3 regions of the Salmonella sp. A1325 genome follow, and region 3 is predicted to be linked to each of the others. Evidence: predicted binding sites of a transcription regulator. Region 3 holds the regulator's gene; each other region holds the start of a gene.
What was found. Region 3 encodes CRP, which controls carbon source genes, mostly activating them, when cyclic AMP is high. Its sites were predicted from a motif close to ATGTGANNNNNNTCACAT; they were not measured.
Positions count from the first base shown of each region.

Region 1 (7,329 bases), on a different contig from region 3:
AACCTGGCGCCAGCTACGTATGAAAGGATAAGGAGAGCAGTGTGGGCCCAGTAATGTTGAATGTCGAAGGATGTGAGCTGGATGCGGAGGAGCGCGAGATACTGGCGCATCCGCTGGTTGGCGGGCTTATTCTGTTCACGCGTAATTACCATGACCCGGAACAGCTGCGCGAATTAGTGCGCCAGATTCGGGCGGCATCGCGTAACCATCTGGTGGTGGCCGTCGATCAGGAAGGCGGGCGCGTACAGCGTTTCCGTGACGGGTTTACCCGCCTGCCCGCGGCGCAATCTTTTTTTGCGCTGCATGGGCTGGAAGAGGGGGGGCGACTGGCGCAGGAGGCAGGGTGGCTGATGGCCAGCGAAATGATCGCGATGGATATTGATATCAGTTTTGCGCCAGTGCTGGACGTCGGGCATATCAGCGCGGCAATTGGCGAGCGCTCCTATCATGCCGATCCCGCAAAAGCGTTGGCAATGGCAACGCGCTTTATTGACGGCATGCATGACGCCGGAATGAAAACGACCGGTAAGCATTTCCCCGGCCACGGCGCGGTCACGGCGGACTCCCACAAAGAGACGCCGTGCGATCCACGTCCTGAAACGGACATCCGTGGCAAAGATATGTCGGTGTTTCGCACGCTGATTAGCGAGAATAAACTGGATGCGATTATGCCTGCCCACGTGATCTACCGCGCTATCGATCCGCGTCCGGCAAGCGGTTCGCCGTACTGGCTGAAAACGGTGCTGCGTCAGGAGTTAGGCTTTGACGGCGTCATTTTCTCCGACGATCTGTCTATGGAGGGCGCGGCGATTATGGGCAGCTATGCTGAGCGCGCTCAGGCGTCGCTGGATGCGGGTTGCGATATGATTCTGGTCTGCAATAATCGTAAAGGCGCAGTCAGCGTGTTGGATAATCTGTCGCCGATCAAAGCAGAACGTGTTACACGTTTGTATCATAAAGGTTCATTTTCACGCCGGGAGCTCATGGACTCAGCACGCTGGAAAACAGCCAGCGCCCAGCTCAACCAGTTACATGAACGCTGGCAGGAAGAAAAAGCAGGTCATTAACTCGAGTTTTCGTGAGGGTGCCAGATGATTATTTATTTACACGGTTTTGATTCAAATAGTCCGGGCAACCATGAAAAAGTGTTGCAATTACAGTTTATCGACCCGGATGTTCGGCTGGTAAGCTACAGTACGCGGCATCCTAAGCACGATATGCAGCATCTGCTGAAAGAAGTGGACAAAATGTTGCAGTTGAATGTGGACGAGCGCCCTTTAATCTGTGGCGTGGGGCTGGGCGGTTACTGGGCGGAGCGGATTGGCTTTTTGTGCGATATCCGTCAGGTGGTTTTTAACCCGAACCTGTTCCCCTATGAAAACATGGAGGGGAAAATCGATCGCCCGGAAGAATATGCGGACATCGCTACAAAGTGCGTGACCAACTTTCGCGAAAAAAATCGCGATCGTTGTCTGGTGATCCTCTCGCGTCATGACGAAGCGCTGGACAGCCAACGCTCAGCGCAAGCGCTTCACCCGTATTATGAAATTGTGTGGGATGAGGAACAGACTCACAAATTCAAAAATATTTCGCCGCACTTGCAACGTATCAAAGCGTTTAAAACGCTGGGGTAACGCCCCCGGCAATATGGCGTTATCAGTGACCGGATAACCAGCCTTGCGGCTGGTTTTTTTATGCTCAATTCTCGCAAACTGTCTATCTTTTCAGCATGAAAACTTGATGCACATCAATTTTGGTATGACCAATGCACCGTTCATGCTATTCTCATATCAGAAGCTTATTCTCATTAACGTAACTTGTTGTTAATTAAAGGCTATACCAATAACTTTTAATTAACAATTGGTTAATAAATTTAAGGGGGTCACGTTGACTACACCATTAAAAAAGATCGTGATTGTCGGCGGCGGCGCTGGCGGGCTGGAAATGGCGACGCAGTTAGGCCATAAACTGGGGCGCAAGAAAAAAGCGAAAATCACGCTGGTAGACAGAAATCACAGCCATCTGTGGAAACCATTGCTGCACGAAGTGGCGACTGGATCTCTGGACGAAGGCGTGGATGCGTTGAGCTATCTGGCTCATGCGCGTAATCATGGTTTCCAGTTCCAACTGGGGTCGGTGATGGATATCGATCGCGAAGCGAAAACCATCACCATTGCCGAGTTGCGTGATGAAAAGGGCGAACTGCTGGTGCCGGAGCGCAAAATCGCGTATGACACGCTGGTGATGGCGCTGGGCAGCACCTCTAATGATTTCAACACGCCGGGCGTGAAAGAGCACTGTATCTTCCTCGATAACCCGCATCAGGCGCGCCGTTTTCACCAGGAGATGCTGAACCTGTTCCTCAAGTATTCGGCTAATCTGGGCGCGAACGGTAAGGTCAATATCGCCATCGTTGGCGGCGGTGCGACGGGGGTTGAGCTGTCGGCTGAACTGCATAATGCGGTAAAACAGCTGCATAGCTATGGTTATAAGGGGCTGACCAACGACGCGCTGAACGTGACGTTGGTTGAGGCTGGCGAGCGTATTCTGCCTGCGTTGCCGCCGCGTATCTCCAGCGCCGCGCATAATGAACTGACCAAACTGGGCGTTCGCGTGCTGACGCAAACTATGGTCACCAGCGCCGACGAAGGCGGTCTGCATACGAAAGAAGGTGAATATATTCAGGCCGATCTGATGGTGTGGGCGGCGGGTATCAAAGCGCCGGATTTTATGAAAGAAATTGGTGGTCTGGAAACGAACCGCATTAACCAACTGGTGGTGGAACCGACGCTGCAAACCACGCGCGATCCTGATATTTATGCGATTGGCGACTGCGCTTCCTGCGCACGTCCGGAGGGAGGTTTTGTGCCGCCTCGCGCTCAGGCGGCGCATCAGATGGCTACCTGCGCGATGAATAACATTCTGGCGCAGATGAATGGCAAACCGCTGAAAGCTTACCAGTATAAAGATCATGGATCGCTGGTCTCTCTGTCCAACTTCTCTACCGTGGGTAGTCTGATGGGGAACCTGACCCGCGGTTCAATGATGATTGAAGGACGTATCGCCCGCTTCGTGTATATCTCGCTATACCGTATGCACCAGATAGCGCTGCATGGATATTTTAAAACCGGCCTGATGATGCTGGTGGGCAGTATTAACCGCGTCATTCGTCCGCGCCTGAAACTGCATTAATTTCTCTGCGCCTCACCGGCTGCTCGCGCCGGTGAGCGCTTCTCCATCACTCGCTTCGGAGTTGTCCGAATCCTTCAGCTTTACCGCCTCATCCCGCATTTTTCATCCTCATTCCGATTGGCTTTGTTCGCATACTGGTTGCAAAATTGTTACCAATAGCAACGAAGGAGGAACTCCCGTGAATAAATCAATGTTGGCGGGTATAGGGATTGGCGTAGCGGCTGCGCTGGGTGTGGCGGCAGTGGCCAGTCTCAACGTATTTGATCGTGGTCCGCAATATGCGCAGGTGATATCGGCTAAACCGATTAAAGAGACGGTAAAAACGCCGCGTCAGGAGTGCCGTAATGTCACGGTCACGCATCGCAGACCGGTTCAGGACGAAAACCGTATTGCCGGCTCGGTGCTTGGCGCAGTAGCAGGCGGCGTGATTGGACATCAATTTGGCGGTGGTCGTGGTAAAGATGTGGCGACGGTCGTCGGGGCGCTGGGCGGCGGTTATGCTGGCAATCAAATCCAGGGGTCAATGCAGGAAAGTGATACTTACACTACCACGCAGCAACGCTGTAAGACGGTGTATGACAAATCTGAAAAGATGCTTGGCTACGACGTGACCTACAAAATTGGCGATCAGCAGGGCAAAATCCGCATGGATAAAGACCCCGGAACGCAAATTCCCCTCGACGGCAATGGTCAACTGGTTCTGAATAACAAAGCATAAAAAAGCTGTACTCTGCAAGTTAGCCCCTCATTCGCTCAGGCTGAGGGGCTTTTTTTATCCGAAGCCGCGTCGTTCAGGACTTGAGCAGTTCAGGCCAGATGCGCAGGGTCGTACGCGTAATTTGCATCAGTTGTTCGAAGGTGGCTCCCTCGCGGGCGCTGATCGACATTCCCTGTAAAATACAGTTGATATATTCCGCGAGCGCCTGCGGGTTACAGTGCGCCGGAATTTCACCGCGCTCCTGACGTTGGCGCAAAAACTGGATGAGCGTCTGTTCCTGCATGGCGTGGCGTGATTTTACCGTGCGAGCGATATCGCGCGAGGAGGCGGCGAGGGTGGCGGACGTATTAATCATAAAGCAGCCAGCCGGCGTGTCCGTACTGGTAAAGCAGGCGGCAATTTCTGTGAAGTAATCTTCCAGCGCCGATTCCACGCTTTTCTCTTCACAAAAGAGCTGGGCTTCGTGCTTTGAGGCAAAGCGAGTGATGTAGCGATCCAGGACAGCGCGAAATAATCCTTCTTTGTTAGTGAATTCCGCATAGAGAGTAGGCGCTTTCGCCCCGGTAGCCTCTACGAGATCGGCAAGCGAAGTTGCTTCATAGCCGTGCTGCCAGAAGAGAGTCATGGCCTTATCAAGCGCAGCTTCCCTGTCGAACACTTTTGGTCGGCCACGGCTTTTCTTCGCGCAACTCGTGGTATCCGTTGTCATGATGCCGTTGTACCTGTTTAAAGAGCGGTCTCTCTATTATAAAAACAAACCACTTCTGGCTCCAGAGTATTCATTAGAAAAATAAATCAATTCTATTCACATGAAAAATAACATCTTTATAAATTATATAACGATCATTATAAAAAGAAGTTGACGTGTGATGTAGATCACATCTATGATTAACTTATCGATCGTTAAGTTAATGCTTACGACACCCATTCATCTGCTAAAGGTCATCACTATGAAAAACGTAAAAAACCTCATCGCTGCTGTGGTACTGAGTTCGCTCTCATTCGCCAGCTTCGCCGCCGTTGAAGTTCAGGCAACGCCAGAAGGTCAACAGAAGTTCGGCACCATTTCCGCGAATGGCGGCACGAATCTGGGCTCGCTGGAAGATCAGCTGGCGCAAAAAGCGCAGGAGATGGGGGCGAAGTCTTTCCGTATTACCTCTGTTACCGGCCCGAATACCCTTCACGGTACGGCGGTAATCTATAAGTAAGCATTAACCCTCATTAATGCCGCTGCGATTGCCACAATAAAAAGAGAAAGCCTCGCGATGCATCGCGAGGCTTTTTTATCGGTCAGCTATTCACGCTTACAGCGACTGCGGTTTCGCCTCTGATTGACGGGTTACATCCACCGGCATTCCGGAGCGCACTTCCATAACATGTTCCATCACCGCGGCGTCGGTCTGCGGCGCGTCCTTAAAGGTCTGCATCGGGCCATTCAGCACAATCGGCAGCACCTGCGGATCGTCGCCTATATTTTTAGACAGCGGCTGATGAACTTCCACCAGTCGCACGCCGCCTGGCTCCACCGAGGCTTTAATCGGCGTATTGATAATATTCACTTTGGTTCCCGGCGTGACCTGACGGAACAATGTCTCTATATCACCGTCGCGCAGACGGATACAGCCGGAACTGACGCGCATACCAATGCCAAAATCGGCATTCGTGCCATGTAACAGATAGACGCCGCCGTAGGCCGCTAAACGAATCGCGTGATGCCCCATTGGGTTATCGGGACCAGCAGGCACCACGGCGGGGAGATCGATGCCTTGCGCTTTATAACGGGCGCGAATATTGGCGGTCGGCGTCCAGGTTGGATTGGCGCGTTTATCCGAAATGGTCGTCACCATCGTTGGCGTCAGGGTATCGCCGCCCAGTTGGCCAATCCCGATAGGGTAGACCGTGACCGTATTTTTCCCCGGTTGATAATAGTAAAGCCGTAATTCCGCGAGGTTAATGACGATACCTTCACGTGGCGCGTCCGGTAGCAGCGTTTGCAGCGGAATCGTTAGCACGCTGCCTGCGCGTGGCACGTAAGGATCAATGCCGGGGTTGGCCTGTAACAGGGCTAAAAAGCCCACGTTATATTTTTTGGCGATCGCCTCCAGCGAGCCGCCGTCGTCTTCAACGACATGGAATTTATTCTCTCCCACCAGTCGACTGCCGGGGGGCGGAAGAGGCCACGTATTCGCCTGCGCGGGAAGGGCAAGCATGATGGTCGCGGTAAGCGCAAGCAACGCCCACCAGCGAGAGAGTCGCGTATTGTTGAACATTATAATAAACCCATGATTATTATGTGGTTATTTTTATAAAAGAGGAAATAAGATTATGGCGGCTGGCTGTGTCTGGAACTGCAGGGAAGTGCAAAGAATTTGTAAAGATTAGGCCGGACGCAGAGTAATGACGCCCGGCCTGACGCTTATGCAATAGCGTTTTCTTCCAGTTGCTGCATGAACTGGCGTACCCAGTCTATACGCGTTTTACGTTCGCTTAAATCCTGAATAAACTTGAGGCGCGTCGGACCATCCAGACGGAAATGCTGCGGCTGTTTTTGCAGCAACCCGATAAGCCAGGCGGGGTCAACGTGGTTTTTCTCGGCGAACTCAATCGTTCCGCCTTTCTCGTTACCCTCCAGTTTTCGGATGCCGAGCTTTTGCGCCTGTTGGCGCAGGCGGGCGATATCCAGCAGATTACGCGCCGGATCGGGCAGCAGGCCGAAGCGGTCGATCAATTCCACTTTGATCTCCTCCAGCTCGTTTTCGTTCTTCGCGCTGGCAATGCGTTTATAGAATGACAGCCGGGTATTAACATCCGGAATAAAATCATCCGGCAGTAACGACGGCATTCGCAGCTCGACTTCCGTTTGCTGACTGGTGAGATCTTCCAGCGAGGGTTCGCGGCCTGCTTTCAGCGCATCAACGGCGTTTTCCAACAGTTCCATGTAGAGTGAGAAGCCAATGGTTTCCATTGAGCCGCTTTGCTCTTCGCCAAGCAGTTCGCCCGCGCCGCGGATCTCCAGATCGTGGGTCGCCAGCGCAAACCCGGCGCCTAAATCCTCCAGCGACGCAATCGCCTCCAGCCGTTTTTGCGCATCGGTGGTCATGGCCTTAGGATGTGGCGTCAATAGCCAGGCGTAGGCCTGGTGGTGCGAGCGCCCTACGCGGCCACGCAGCTGGTGCAACTGCGCGAGGCCGAAATGATCCGCGCGTTCAATGATGATCGTATTAGCGGTGGGAATGTCGATCCCCGTTTCGATAATGGTAGTACACACCAGCACGTTAAAACGTTGATGGTGGAAATCGTTCATGACCCGTTCCAGCTCACGTTCGCGCATCTGCCCGTGGCCTATAGCGATTCGCGCTTCCGGCACCAGTTCCGCCAGCCGCTCTGCGGCTTTCTGAATATTTTCGACGTCATTGTAC
Region 1 is NZ_JAMLWO010000001.1:676,916-684,244, reverse strand. It holds gene thiK (thiamine kinase) at 1-31, shown strand, start outside; gene nagZ (beta-N-acetylhexosaminidase) at 42-1,067, shown strand; gene ycfP (alpha/beta hydrolase YcfP) at 1,092-1,634, shown strand; gene ndh (NADH-quinone dehydrogenase) at 1,888-3,192, shown strand; gene NAZ64_RS03560 (glycine zipper 2TM domain-containing protein) at 3,371-3,910, shown strand; gene comR (TetR family copper-responsive transcriptional repressor ComR) at 3,984-4,619, opposite strand; gene bhsA (multiple stress resistance protein BhsA) at 4,861-5,118, shown strand; gene ldtC (L,D-transpeptidase LdtC) at 5,215-6,180, opposite strand; gene mfd (transcription-repair coupling factor) at 6,327-7,329, opposite strand, start outside.
Region 1: a site for CRP is predicted at 4,775-4,792, ahead of bhsA (multiple stress resistance protein BhsA). Genes of this name have one in related genera too.

Region 2 (7,329 bases), on a different contig from region 3:
TATAAGTAAACCCTCGTCGTCTAACCCGACGACTTGCCCCCGCCTGTCGGGGGCTTTTTTATGCTTTTTCAATGCCGGACATTAAACCGTAGCCGCCCCTCCAGCTCTTCTTCCGCTTCATCAAAGAGTAAAATCAGCGCCCCGTAGCGCCTGCGCAGTTTATCAGGCAGGTGAACGAACTCAATCTCTAGCGGTAGAGGTAAGATATCGCTCATTACCGCATCCCATAATGTATCAAGATCGCTTACTTTCTCACTGGCAAGACCAAACGTCTGCGTAAACTCGCGATAAAAATCGCTTTGGTTTTTAATATCATTAAAATCAAAAGTATAGACATTCATAGCCAGCCACCATCCCCGACAGACAATTGTCTGTTTTACTACTAAGCATCATTATGCAGAGGTTTCACTTCCAGAAACGCTTTTAGCCCCGGAGCACTCTTGCGCTGTTTTTGTATCTCAAATAAGTATAGTCATAAAAAAACCGACGCTTTTGGCATCGGTTCTTGTGGGTTAGCTATCGGTAAGCGCGTTCTGGTATTTATGTAACATGCCCGTCAGGCGTTTAACCGGTTCCGTCACCTGCGGCGGCGCCTCCCAGATACGTAATTTCTCCTGATAGATATCCAGCTCATCCAGCAACTGACCAAAGTAGCGTCGCCGTTTATCATCGCTTCCGGCGGAAATAACATGGTCTGCGGTACGACGAAGCTGACGGTGGAACACTGACAGATCTTCATTAACCGGTATCGGCGCGTCGCGCAGACGTTGATGAGCAATGATCATCGTTAGCGCCAGGCGAAACTTCGGCAAATCGCCAGGGAATTTATTCATCAGCAAAAAGAGTTGCTGATATAACGCAGGCAGACGGTTTTCTTTACGACGTACCACGTTGGTCGTCATTGCCGAGACCGCAGCGGAAACAAACTGATTAAGCAGCACGCGACCGGTTCGATCTTTGGATTTATCACGCACCAGCAGGATGACGATAAACGCCAGCATACAGCCGACAATTTGCCCCAACGCGCTGTCGAGGAACTGGCTGAAATGGAACGTCATCGGATTATCCAACACAATAATGTTAATCGTACTGGCCAGCGCCCCCATCGACCCCAGACGCCGTTTCTGGACCTCAATGCCGATAAAGAACCCCAATACCGCCAGGCTCAAACATAACAACAGCATACTTTGCTGCGTATTGGGAATAATCACCAGGAAATAGAGCAATCCCAGCGGCAACGCCGCCAGAGTGCCATAAATAAAATCAATGCAGACCATGCGCGGATTGGGTAAACGCATCGCCAGCGAGGTCACCACGGCAATCATCACCATCGCGCCATTACCCGATGTCCAGCCGGTCCATAGCCAGAATAATGTCCCCAGTATGCAGGAAAGCGTGGTGCGCCAGAAGTTCACCATCGCATGGTGGCGTTCAGCGGATTCCACTTTAACTACGGGTTCGCCTTGCAGGATCTCTTCTTCCGTCGCGCTGATTTTGGTGTTGCTGATCACGCCGCGTTTTAGCAGCAGATAGCGCGTCGCAGCGCCTACCCAGCTATAAAGCGTGACGGGCGTTTCGCGCTCGCCGGTCCAGACAATGACACGCCGCATCCGTTTTAACTGCCTGTGGACATCCTGTACCGTTTCAATCGGCGTCTCGAACAGTTCCCGGAATGTATCGGTAATCAGTTCCGGCCGCGTGTTTTGAATAAGATAAGTTTCACAGGATTGCGTAATCAGCGTGAGCGAAAGCGTATTCAACGCTTTCAGGCGGCGGTTAGCGCGTACCCAGCGCGAAGATTCCATATTCAGATTACTTCGCATCCCCTCCAGCGCCGCCGTGCGTCGCACCAGATCGCCCCAGGCGTTGTCGACTTCTTCGCTGTCGCCATGCTTAATACAAAGTTGCATTAGCTGATATTGCGCTACCAGTAAACTGTCCAGTTCGCGATCAACCTCCTGCTTTATCGATCGCGGCGAAAAAAGCAGATCCGCTAAAATAGCGCAGCCAATGCCGATGACGATTTCGCTACAGCGCTCAAGCGCAAATTGCGGCGTGAGCAGCGGCTCCGTCTGAATGGTAATCACAATGATCAGCGCAGTATAACCTGACAGTCCCCACGCATAAGAGTTTTCGATCCGTACTAAAGAGGAGATCCAGGTACAAAAACCGGCCCAGACACAGCACACCAGAATCATCAATAGCGGCGCGCGGATCATAGAGATAATAATGATAAGCGCGGCGATACAGCCAATAAACGTCCCGATAATACGCAACATTCCGCGATAACGGATAGCGCCGGAATAGGGTTCCCCGCCGGCGGCAAATGCCGGGCCTGCCGCCACGATCGCGGCGGTCAGCACCGCCCAACGCGGCGTCTCCAGTTGAAAATGGAAGCCGATAAATAATGCCAGCACAATGGCGCACGCCAGCTTTACCGCAAAACGAATGTGCTGGTTGGCAATGGAGAAAATGCCCATGACGATTAACCGAATTCGCGCAGCCGGTGCGCCAGTTTACGGAAGAAGGAGTCCTGGCTTGCGTCACGATCCTGCTTACCGGTGATCACGACGGTTGCCGTCGTACCGGCAGGCCACAAATTCCCCTGTTGCTCGTCGAGCCGGATGCGCACCGGGACACGCTGGGCCAGACGCACCCATTCGAGGTTAGAGTCTATCGTCGCCATCCCTTTCGCATCGCTGGTACTGCTGGCATTCGTTACCCCTGCCGCCACGCTATCGACGGTACCTTTTAATACCCGGTTGCTGCCAAGCGGCGTGATTTCGGCACGATATCCCGGACGCACGCCTTCCAGCTTGGTCTCTTCCATATAGGCTTGCACGTAAAAAGAGTTCTTTTTCACCAGGGCGACGGCTGTGGAACCACGGGTAATAAATTCACCGGCATAAACATTGAGGTTAGTCACCCAGCCGTCGGCAGGCGCGCGAATGACGGTGCGCTCCAGATCGAGTTTAGCCAGGTCGCGCGTCGCCTGGGCTTTAGCCAGTTGATGCAGTACAGTCTGCAAAACATTGTTCGCCTGATCGATCTCTTCCCGGGACATCGCCTGTACGCCGAGGCGATTACGGCGACCGGCTTCCTGGCGTTTTTCCTGCGCCAGGACCTGATAATAGGCTACATCAGCTTCCGCTTCCGCCAGCGCTTTTTGATAGCGTGGCTGATCGATGGTAAACAGGACCTGATCCTTTTTCACCAGTTGGTTATCATGCACGTTTACATGGGTAATCAGGCCCGCGACATCCGGGGCAATAGCGACGACATCGGCGCTAAAACGCGCGTCGCGCGTCCAGGGAGATTCGGTGTAATACACCCAGGCGCGGAAAATGGCGATAAAGGCCAGAATAACCAGTACGAGGGTAATGGCCGTACGGGAGAGTTTTCTTGTTAGTGTTTTCACTTCAACCTCAAACGAACAGGCGCGATATTAAATAAAACAGACAACAATACAGCGCGGTATTGAACAAAGCCGGATGCCAGACAAAATCATAGATACCCGTCGGCACAAGCATCCGACGCACCAGCCAAAAAATAGCCAGTGACAAAAGCAATTCGAAAAATATCGGTGGGAAGGAAAGACCAAACACCACGATAACGGGAAACAGACTCATGTTGACCTTGATTTCTGAGAGAGAGCAGGCGATAGATTGTTAAGCTACATCGCCGCAGAGAAGGGCAAGAGACGCCAGGCGAGAGCGACATAGCTCTTATTCGAATAATAGTATATTAACGTAATTGTTATGCTGTTATCTATATTATGTGATCTAAATCACTTTTAAGCCAGAGTGAATAATGGAACGATTAAAACGAATGTCAGTATTCGCCAAAGTTGTCGAGTTTGGCTCTTTTACCGCCGCAGCCAGACAGCTGCAAATGAGCGTATCGTCCATCAGCCAGACTGTGGCGAAACTGGAAGATGAGCTTCAGGTTAAATTGCTCAACCGCAGCACACGCAGCATTGGGCTCACCGAAGCTGGAAAAATCTATTATCAGGGCTGTCGTCGTATGCTGCATGAAGTGCAGGATGTTCACGAGCAGCTTTACGCTTTTAATAACACGCCTATCGGTACATTGCGTATCGGCTGTTCTTCAACCATGGCGCAAAATGTGCTGGCCGGGCTTACCGCAAAATTATTAAAAGAGTATCCCGGTCTGGCGGTCAATCTGGTGACAGGAATTCCGGCTCCGGATTTAATTGCCGACGGGCTGGACGTGGTGATCCGCGTGGGCGCGCTGCAAGACTCCAGCCTGTTTTCCCGTCGACTTGGCGCGATGCCGATGGTTGTGTGCGCCGCCAAGCCCTACCTCGCTCAGTACGGCGTCCCGGAAAAACCCGCCGATCTCAGTAGCCATTCCTGGCTGGAATATAGCGTGCGCCCGGATAATGAGTTTGAACTTATCGCGCCGGAAGGAATTTCTACCCGACTGATTCCACAGGGGCGGTTCGTCACTAACGATCCGATGACGCTGGTACGCTGGCTGACCGCCGGAACCGGAATCGCCTATGTGCCGCTGATGTGGGTGATCGATGAGATCAATCGTGGCGATCTGGAGATCCTGCTGCCTCGCTATCAGTCCGATCCTCGTCCGGTGTACGCGCTGTACACCGAAAAAGATAAGCTGCCGCTTAAAGTGCAGGTAGTGATTAACGCGTTAACTGACTATTTTGTCGATGTCGCACACCTGTTTCAGGGGATGCACGGGCGAGGGAAAGAAAAATAAAAACACCGGGTAATTGCTGAAGACGATTGCAGGCCAGATGCCACCCGACGCAGACATTGCCTGGTGGCGCTGCGCTTATCAGGCCTGGGCGGCACACACCACAGGCCTGATAAGGCGGACAGTTATGCGGTGCCGCCAACCGTCAGGTTATCGACTTTCAGCGTCGGCTGGCCTACGCCTACCGGCAGACTTTGACCCTCTTTCCCGCAGACCCCCACCCCGTTATCCAGCTTAAGGTCGTTGCCGACCATGGAGATCTGTTGCATCGTTTCAATGCCTGATCCAATCAACGTCGCACCCTTCACCGGCGTCGTGACTTTGCCGTTTTCAATCAGATACGCTTCCGAGGTAGAGAACACAAACTTGCCGGAGGTGATATCCACCTGACCACCGCCAAAGTTAGGCGCATAGATGCCGTACTCAACGGATTCGATAATTTCCTGCGGCGTTGACTGCCCCGCCAACATATAGGTATTCGTCATACGCGGCATCGGCAGATGCGCATAAGATTCGCGACGCCCGTTACCGGTCGGCGCAGCGCCCATCAGGCGCGCGTTCAGCTTGTCCTGCATGTATCCTTTCAGTACGCCATTTTCAATCAATACGTTGTACTGGCCTGGCGTACCTTCATCATCGATAGCAACGGAGCCGCGACGGTTCATCATTGTGCCGTCATCCACTACGGTGCAAAGCGCGGAGGCAACCTGCTCGCCGATCTGACCGCTAAACACAGATGTCCCACGACGGTTAAAATCACCTTCCAGCCCGTGACCGACCGCTTCGTGCAGCAATACGCCCGGCCACCCGGCGCCCAGAACCACCGGTAACGTCCCCGCTGGCGCAGCGACCGCGGAGAGATTAACCAGCGCCATGCGTACCGCTTCTTTCGCCCACGCGTCGGCGCGCACCTCGCCGTCGAGATCGGCAAGAAAATACTCATAACCAAAGCGACCGCCGCCGCCGCTGGCGCCGCGCTCGCGTTTACCGTCTTCTTCCACCTGCACGCTAACGGACAAACGCACCAGTGGACGGACATCCGCCGCCAGCGTCCCGTCGGTCGCCGCCACGAGGATTAATTCATATACGCCGGTCAGGCTGGCGTTAACTTCCTGCACGCGTTTATCGGCTTCTCGCGCCGCTTTATCAACGCGTCTGAGGATATCCAGCTTCTCTTCGCGGCTCATACTTTGCAACGGATCAAGGGTGGTGTAGAGCGGCTGATGCGCTACGGCGGCGAGCGTTTTTACCTTGCCTTCGCCGTTCTCGCGTACAATGGTTCGCGCTGCCTGCGCACTCTGCTCCAGCGCCAGGAGGCTTATCTGGTCAGCATAAGCAAAACCGGTTTTTTCGCCGCTAATGGCGCGAACGCCAACGCCCTGGTCGATATTATATGAACCATCTTTAATGATGCGGTCTTCTAAAACCCAGGATTCGTGATAGCTCGACTGAAAATAGAGGTCGCCATAATCAAGACGGCGTTCGGCCAGTTGGCCCAAAATAGCGAACAGATCCTGATGGTTCAGGCCATTCGCCGCTAGCAATTGTTCACTTACCAGGTTCAGACTCATCGTTTTTGCTACTCGTTGATTTCTGCCGGATGGCGGTTCACGCCTTATCCGGACTACGTTGTTAGATTGTACAAACCGGATAAACGCAGCGCCGTCCGGCATGACTATTTACTGAGAGTGGGGCAATTCCTCGCCCCCGTCAAATCATTGCTGGCTTTCTTTTCTCGGTTGGCGCAGAACTTCGTTAATCTGCGGCGCATCGACCGGGCCGGTAATGCGATAACGCAGAATGGAGACCTTGCTCCATAGCGGCCCCAACACTTTACTGGCGGCAAATACCGCCGCGCCGACAATCGGGTTAACGGCAAACGCGGCGGCGACGCCCACGGTGGCGGAAATTTCCGGCGCGACAACGGCCTCCATATCAAGACGACGACGCACCAGATCAACAGAACCTTTCATTGCAATATCCGCTTCCAGCCCATCCACCAGCGTATCGTCAGTATGCAGGACGCCATCTTTAATCCACGCGGTACTATGAATAGAGTCGAAATAGAAGCCCTCGCTAAAGGTATCTCTGAAGTCAAACCGCAGCTTACGCAGCAACGCATCAAAACTGAGCAGCCGCAGTAACTGTCCGGCATGACCGCTACTGAGATCAGTAAACTCGCCTTTACCCAGACGCGTACGTAAAATCCCGTTGAGCGTGGCTTCCTCAGGTTGCCAGGGCGGGTTTCGCCAGTGCAGATCGTAATCTACGTTAAAAGACGCGTTCTGGATTGGCGTCGAGATACCGAAGAACCCGGCAGCCGTGTCGAGGTTACTACCATGCAGACTACCTTTCAGCGAGGTTCGTTCATTACCCGGCGCATTCACCCACTCGCCGTTCGCTTTCAAACGGGCGAATCCGGTATCGATCAGGCCATTCGCCAGAGTCAGCGTATTGCCTTTGATGGCGAAATCACCATCAATACGCCCATATTTTTGCCCCCACAGCCAGCACTCTTCGCAGCGAAGCTGTAAGTCCGGCCAGCCGCGGAAGCTAATCGTGTTCGCCGAAGCCAACGGCGATGTCGGCGTG
Region 2 is NZ_JAMLWO010000017.1:30,339-37,667, reverse strand. It holds gene yhcN-B (DUF1471 family stress response protein YhcN-B) at 1-9, shown strand, start outside; gene NAZ64_RS21530 (barstar family protein) at 69-341, opposite strand; gene aaeB (p-hydroxybenzoic acid efflux pump subunit AaeB) at 513-2,480, opposite strand; gene aaeA (p-hydroxybenzoic acid efflux pump subunit AaeA) at 2,486-3,418, opposite strand; gene aaeX (p-hydroxybenzoic acid efflux pump operon protein AaeX) at 3,426-3,629, opposite strand; gene aaeR (HTH-type transcriptional activator AaeR) at 3,811-4,740, shown strand; gene tldD (metalloprotease TldD) at 4,863-6,308, opposite strand; gene yhdP (AsmA2 domain-containing protein YhdP) at 6,453-7,329, opposite strand, start outside.
Region 2: a site for CRP is predicted at 3,776-3,793, ahead of aaeR (HTH-type transcriptional activator AaeR). Genes of this name have one in related genera too.

Region 3 (7,329 bases):
TGCGCCTGGTTGACCCGCATTCTTTGATAAGCGAGCGGGGTGGCCTGCGGATCGTTACTGAGGATCAGTCGGATAGCTTCTTGATCGGCTTCCAGCGCATCATGGGCGTTTTTACGTAATAGCCCGCTTTGCCATTGCGGCCACAGCCAGACCATGCCGCCAAAGGCAATTAAACAGCCAATCAGCGTATCGATCAGCCTCGGCACAATAAACTGCTCTCCGTTTAACGTCAGTAACTGGATGGTGTATACCGCCGTCACCGTAAAGCCGACCGTCGCCCAGCCGTAGTTTTTACGAATAATCAGATAACTTGCCAGCGTTAGTACCAGCATGACCGCCAGCGTAATGCTTTCGGGAATATGTAAGTGCAGCGTGACGCCGGCAATCACCAGGCCGACCAGCGTTCCGACCGAACGGTGCAGAATACGTACGCGCGTCGCGCCATAGCCGTTTTGGGTGACAAACAGCACTGTCATGAGTATCCAGTACGGTTTAGGCAGGTGCAACGCGCTGCCCATCAGACTGGCGATGCTCATCATCACGCTGATGCGTCCGGCGTTGCGTAGCGCCGGTGATTTAAGAGACATATAATTTTTCAGCGCCGGAAGTAGCGGCAAACGACGCTGTTTATCGGCCATCAGGTCGCGGGCGTACAGCGGTCGCTGAGTACGCAGCACACGGGCGATTCGACTGAAGTGCCAATAGCAGAACTGGCCTACCGGATTTTCAGGATGCTGATTGGCGATCTTCTCCAGAGCGCCAATCTGTTTTTCCATGGAGAAGCGCGTCGGCAGACGATGATAAAGAATGTCATCCGCCAGCACGCGCAGGCGGGCGGCGACCGTTTGCGCATTCCAGCGAATCACCTCTTCCGCATGGCTGCGTTCTACCAGTTTCTGTACCTCTTCCGGCTGATGCAAGCTGACGGAGATGTGCTCCTGCAAATCCATCGCTTCCTGAAAAGCCCGTAGTAGACGCTTGTAATCATTATTGTTGTGCGCCGAAAGCATATGCATCTGTTGGTAACACTGGGTAATGAGATCGACCGCTTTTTGCTGGCGTATCAGCAGGGGAGGCAGCGCTTTTTCCGGATCGATATGTTGGGTGAGCAGGCTGTATTTCGCTTCGCAATAATCGGCCAGTTCACGGTATAACAAACTCAATGACTCGCGCAGCGGCTGTTCGCGCCATAGCCAGAACCAAAACCAGTTAAACACGCCGTACCATAGCGTGCCCAGCGCATAAATGAGCAGTGGCTCCCAGACGGGCATGTATCCCGCAAGACTCAGGGTAAAGATGGCGGCAATCAGCGACGCTGGCAGTAGCCGCGCGTGAAGCGGGCTAATTTCCGCCGTCACGCCAAGCACCAGCGTGAGCCCGGTCAGGATCAACGGCAGGGGGATGGATTCCGCCAGCAGAAGTTGCGTTACCAGACTGCATCCGGCGAACAGCGACGCGCCGATGATCAGGCGTTTAAAAAAGCGTTTGTGCGGGGTATCCAGACCTGCAATGTTGCAGCAGGCGGGAACGAGAGAGAAAAGCAAGCCCAGGTGTAGCTGGCCTATCAATAAACCAACAGCCACAGGCAGGCACAGCACCAGCGTTTGCCGTAGTGCGTAATTAATCTCTGGGTGATAAATCAGTCTTCGCCACATCGATGCAAACAAAAATGGCGCATGATAAAACGCGCCATTCTGACGGAATTAACGGGTGCCGTAGACGACGATGGTCTTGCCATGCGCGGAGATCAGGTTTTGATCTTCCAGCATTTTCAAAATACGACCAACGGTTTCGCGGGAGCAGCCGACGATCTGGCCGATTTCCTGACGGGTGATTTTGATCTGCATCCCATCCGGGTGCGTCATGGCATCGGGCTGTTTCGCCAGATTCAGCAGCGTCTGAGCGATACGCCCGGTGACGTCAAGGAAGGCGAGGTTACCTACTTTTTCAGAGGTGACTTGTAAGCGACGAGCCATCTGGGAAGAGAGGCGCATCAGAATATCCGGGTTGACCTGGATTAATTGGCGAAATTTTTTGTAGGAAATTTCAGCGACCTCACATGCGGTTTTCGCACGTACCCAGGCGCTGCGTTCCTGACCTTCTTCAAACAGGCCCAGTTCACCAATAAAATCACCCTGATTCAGATAAGAAAGGATCATTTCTTTCCCTTCCTCATCTTTGATCAGCACTGCCACGGAGCCTTTAACGATGTAGTACAGCGTTTCTGCTTTTTCACCCTGGTGAATCAGCGTGCTCTTTGACGGGTACTTATGAATGTGGCAATGAGACAAGAACCATTCAAGAGTCGGGTCTGTTTGCGGTTTGCCAAGCACCATGCGCGGTTATCCTCTGTTATAAGCTGTCTCCAGAGCCAGAAAACGGCACTGTCTCTGGGGTTGCAAAAATATACTTCCCGCTACCTGGGAAGGGGGCTACGAAAATAGATTGTAGCCTGTAATGTGATGTCCTCTGCATACATGCAGTACGTCAATGTATTACTGTAGCATCTTGTCTGTTTTAGCATAGCTTTCGCCGTGTGTCTCCTGGTGTCTCGCTTCAGCATGACCCAGGTCGCCTTCCATTGCGACTTTTGTTGTATGCGCGTAATCTTTCAGGAAAATTGAAACATTGGAGTTACGAAATATGCAAGCGCGTGTAAAGTGGGTTGAAGGGCTCACGTTCCTCGGAGAGTCCTCCTCCGGCCACCAGATTTTAATGGATGGCAACTCCGGTGACAAAGCGCCGAGTCCGATGGAGATGGTATTAATGGCGGCTGGCGGATGTAGCGCTATTGATGTGGTATCAATCCTGCAAAAGGGCCGTCAGAATGTCACCAACTGCGAAGTGAAGCTGACATCCGAGCGCCGGGAAGACGCGCCGCGCCTGTTTACGCACATTAATCTGCATTTTATCGTTACCGGCAGCGATCTGAAAGAGGCTGCCGTCGCGCGCGCTGTCGATCTCTCCGCGGAAAAATATTGCTCGGTGGCGCTAATGCTGGAAAAAGCGGTCAATATTACCCATTCGTATGAAGTGATTGCGGCGTAACATGTGATGCCGGATGGCGGCGTGGCTTTATCCGGCCTACCCGTTTTTATCTCGTAGGCCCGATAAGCGTAGCGCCATCGGGCATTTCACCGCGGTTATTCGATTTTTTTGCCTTCCATTAATCGCTGCACCAGCGGCAACATAATCAGCTCCATCGCCAGCCCCATTTTGCCGCCCGGCACCACTAATGTATTAATGTGAGAAATAAACGAGCCCTGGAGCATCGCCAGGAGCCAGGGAAAATCGATCCCTTCCAGGTTGCGGAAATGGATCACCACAAAACTCTCATCCAGCGAGGGAATACCCTTTGCGGCGAACGGATTGGACGTGTCGACGGTCGGCACGCGCTGGAAGTTTATATGGGTACGCGAGAACTGCGGCGTAATGTAATTGATGTAGTCGTCCATGGAACGCACCACGGAATCCATCACCGCTTCACGGGAGTGTCCGCGCTCGCTGGTGTCGCGGATTAGTTTCTGAATCCACTCGAGGTTGACGATAGGCACCACGCCAACCAACAGATCAACATGACGCGCGACATCATGTTGCGGGGTGACGACGCCGCCGTGCAGTCCTTCATAAAACAGCACATCGGTCGGTTCGGGAAGCGGCTGCCAGGGGGTAAACGTGCCGGGAACCTGATTCCACGGCACGGCTTCATCATAGGTATGCAGATATTTACGCGACTGGCCTTTACCCGTCTGCCCGTACTCAATAAAGGTATGTTCCAGTAGGCTGAAGTCATTGGCTTCAGGCCCGAAATAGCTGATATGCCGCCCGGCGTCACGCGCTTTGCGGATCGCCATGTCCATTTCCGGGCGGGTGTAACGATGAAAACTGTCGCCTTCCACCTCGGCGGCGTGCAGATTTAACTGCGCGAAAATTTTACGAAACGCGAGGCTGGTGGTGGTGGTCCCCGCGCCGCTTGACCCTGTTACTGCTATCACCGGATGTTTGGCTGACATGGCAACTCCATGATTGAGCTTTAGTAATAATGTATTGTCGGCAAAGGCGTTTTATTCGCGAAACTGCTTTTTCGGCATAATATTGACCGTTTCATGTAATTCAGACCATACCAGCACGGCCTCGCCGGATTGCAGTTGGCGTTTTACGTCAGCGACTTTTTGTTCAAGCGAACGTTCATGTTCACCATAATCGGTGCCTTCGCGCAACACAAAGCTTTCGATCAGGTTGTCCAGCGTGTCGGGGGCGAGCCCCTGCCAGGGAATGATCATGATGACGCCTCCAGGTACGTTGTCAGCCAGTCAGGAATTCGGCGTTCCAGCCACATTTCAGGGCGCAGCGGCGTACCGCCGATAAATCCTACGTGTCCGCCATGCTCAGTCAGCTGATACTCCACCTGCGGGGGCAGATCTTCCGCTTTAGGGATCACATGATGATCCATAAACGGATCGTCTTTAGCGTGAATAATCAGCGTCGGTTTAGCAATCTGGTTAAGCAACGGCATGGCGCTACACTGACGATAGTAGTCGATGGCGTCGGCAAAGCCGTGAATTTTCGCGGTGATCAGGTCGTCAAACTCGCGAATACGGCGCATTGATTTCAGTTGCGCCAGATTCACCGGCAGCGACCCGGGATACGCCGCCAGTTTGCGTGACGCATTCGCTTTTAACAGATTAAGCAAATAACGCTGATAGACGCGGGAAAACCCTTTGTCCATGTGGTAGCTACAGGCTTCGAGAACAAAGGGCGCAGAAACAATCACCGCTGCCTCGATGGGAATATCGCGGCCTTCTTTCGCCAGCAGGCACGCCAGCATATTACCGCCGAGCGAATAGCCCACGGCGGCTGTCGGAACGGCGCCGAGCTCCCGCTGTAGCCAGCGTAAAAACCAGGCTCCGTCCTCCGTTTCACCGGAGTGGTAAATACGATTCAGACGGTTGGGTTCGCCGCTACAGCCGCGAAAGTGCATCACCACGCCCAGCCAGCCGCGCTTTTGCGCCGCCTCAATCAGCCCGTGGGCATAGGGGCTGTTCAGGCTGCCTTCCAGACCGTGAAAGACCACCAGCCGCGGTTTATGCTTTGCCTGTTGCGGTTCTTCGCTCCATGCCAGATCGACAAAATCGCCGTCCGGTAGCTCCAGCCGCTGCCAGTGGGCGTTGAACTTCACTTTGCGGCGGATTAAGCGCGGCAGCATAGTTTGTAAATGGCGATTACGAATGCCACGCATGGGAATAAATTTATGCGAGTCATTGACAGGCGGGGTCATTTCTGTGGACGTGATCTCAACCATAGCACCAGAACAATTGATAATTGGAAACAATACTATACCGCGCATAAGGTTCACAGATTAGTCAATATGTGATTTTACGTTCAATTGGTCGTCTGGCGAAATAAAATTGCGCCTCATTTCACCAGAGGGGGCGGTATGCAAGGCGCGCGCAATACCCCACAGAAATCGCGTGAACCTCTGCATCAGCCGAATTAATCGTGGTAGTGTGGCAACACGATAGTTATGTGACTCAAGGAGAAGGCATGTCGAAGACACTTTTACAGATCCATTTTAACTTTAGCGGCCCTTTTGGCGAGGAGATGACTCAGCAACTGGTCGGGCTGGCGGAGTCTATCAATGAGGAGCCGGGCTTCATCTGGAAAATCTGGACAGAAAGCGAGAAAAACCAGCAAGCTGGCGGCATTTACTTGTTTGAATCCGAAGAAACGGCGCAGGCTTATATTAAAAAACACACTGCGCGTCTGAAAAATCTTGGCGTTGATGAGGTGACGTTTAAATTATTTGGCGTGAACGACGCGCTGACGAAAATAAATCACGGCAACCTTTGCCGCTAAATCACATAACGCAGGCTTCTGTTCCGGTGCTGCCGACCGCAACGGTAACCTTTATACCGGGACGAGTACCGAAGAGGCCTTTATGGACGAACAGCGGACAACGAACGTTCTCTTCCAGCGTGTGCAGCGCCTCGGCGGTGCGGGCGATGTTACCCTTCTTCACAAACATCATGAAGATGGTGAGCTTGCGGAAGGTAATGTCATCGGTGATTGACAGGTTCATCGTCCGCCCCGCGCGTTAGTCGTTCTGCATCATTTGCTCAAGCTGCTCCTGCGCCTCAAGCCATGCCATTTCACATTCTTCCAGCCCGGATTTGGCGCTGGCCTGCAGTTGTAGGCACTCGGTCATCTCCGCTTTACGGCTTGGGTCATACAGGCTGCTGTCGCCAAGCTTCTCTTCCGCCTGCGCTAACTGGGCGTTGAGCTTTTCCATCTCTTTTTCCAGACGGGTAATCTCTTTACGCAGCGGCTGCGTCAGAGTGCGTAGCTCGGCTTCGCGACGCTTCTGATCTTTGCGTGACTGGGCGCTGTTGGCGTTGTTTTCCTTCGGTGCGTCGTCGGCCTGGTTTTCCTGCTTCTGCACGTCGCTCAGCCACTGCTGATAATCTTCCAGGTCGCCGTCGAACGGTTCGACCTTTTTGTCGTGCACCAGATAGAGGTCGTCAGTGGTGGAGCGAATCAGGTGGCGGTCGTGCGACACGACGACCAATGCGCCTTCAAAATCAATCAGCGCTTCGGTGAGCGCCTGGCGCATGTCGAGATCCAGGTGGTTGGTCGGTTCATCGAGCAGCAGCAGATTTGGACGCTGCCAGACGATCAGCGCCAGCACCAGACGCGCTTTCTCGCCGCCGGAGAAGCGTTGCGTCTCTTCCGTTACTTTGTCGCCCTGGAAACCGAAGCCGCCGAGATAGTCGCGCAGCTTCTGCTCCAGTTCCTGCGGCGCCAGACGCGCCATATGTTGCAACGGGGATTCATCGGCGCGCAGGAACTCCAGTTGGTGCTGGGCGAAGTAGCCGAGCTTAATGCCTTTGGCGAGGCCAATTTCACCGTGCAACGGTTCCAGTTCGCCCGCCAGCAGCTTAATCAGCGTCGATTTCCCCGCACCGTTGCGGCCCAGCAGGCCGATACGCGAGCCGGGCACCAGGTTCAGCTTGATGGATTCCAGAATGATGCGATCGCCATAACCTGCGCTGACTTTTTCCATCTTCAGCAGCGGGTTCGGCAGGCTTTCCGGCGCGCGGAAGCTGAAATGGAACGGGTTGTCGACATGAGCCGGCGCAATCAGCTCCATACGCTCCAGCATCTTGATACGGCTTTGCGCCTGCTTGGCCTTGGTCGCTTTGGCGCGGAAACGGTCGATGTAGCTTTGCAGATGCGCCACACGCTCCTGCTGACTCTCATACATCGCCTGCTGCTGCGCCAGGCGCGTGGCGCGCTGAACTTCAAACGCGCTGTAGTTGCCGGTGTACTCGA
Region 3 is NZ_JAMLWO010000004.1:11,256-18,584, reverse strand. It holds gene NAZ64_RS09465 (YccS/YhfK family putative transporter) at 1-1,655, opposite strand, end outside; gene crp (cAMP-activated global transcriptional regulator CRP) at 1,704-2,336, opposite strand; gene NAZ64_RS09455 (OsmC family protein) at 2,644-3,048, shown strand; gene NAZ64_RS09450 (phosphoribulokinase) at 3,144-4,013, opposite strand; gene NAZ64_RS09445 (YheU family protein) at 4,065-4,283, opposite strand; gene NAZ64_RS09440 (hydrolase) at 4,280-5,347, opposite strand; gene NAZ64_RS09435 (monooxygenase) at 5,545-5,856, shown strand; gene NAZ64_RS09430 (helix-turn-helix domain-containing protein) at 5,858-6,079, opposite strand; gene NAZ64_RS09425 (ABC transporter ATP-binding protein) at 6,095-7,329, opposite strand, start outside.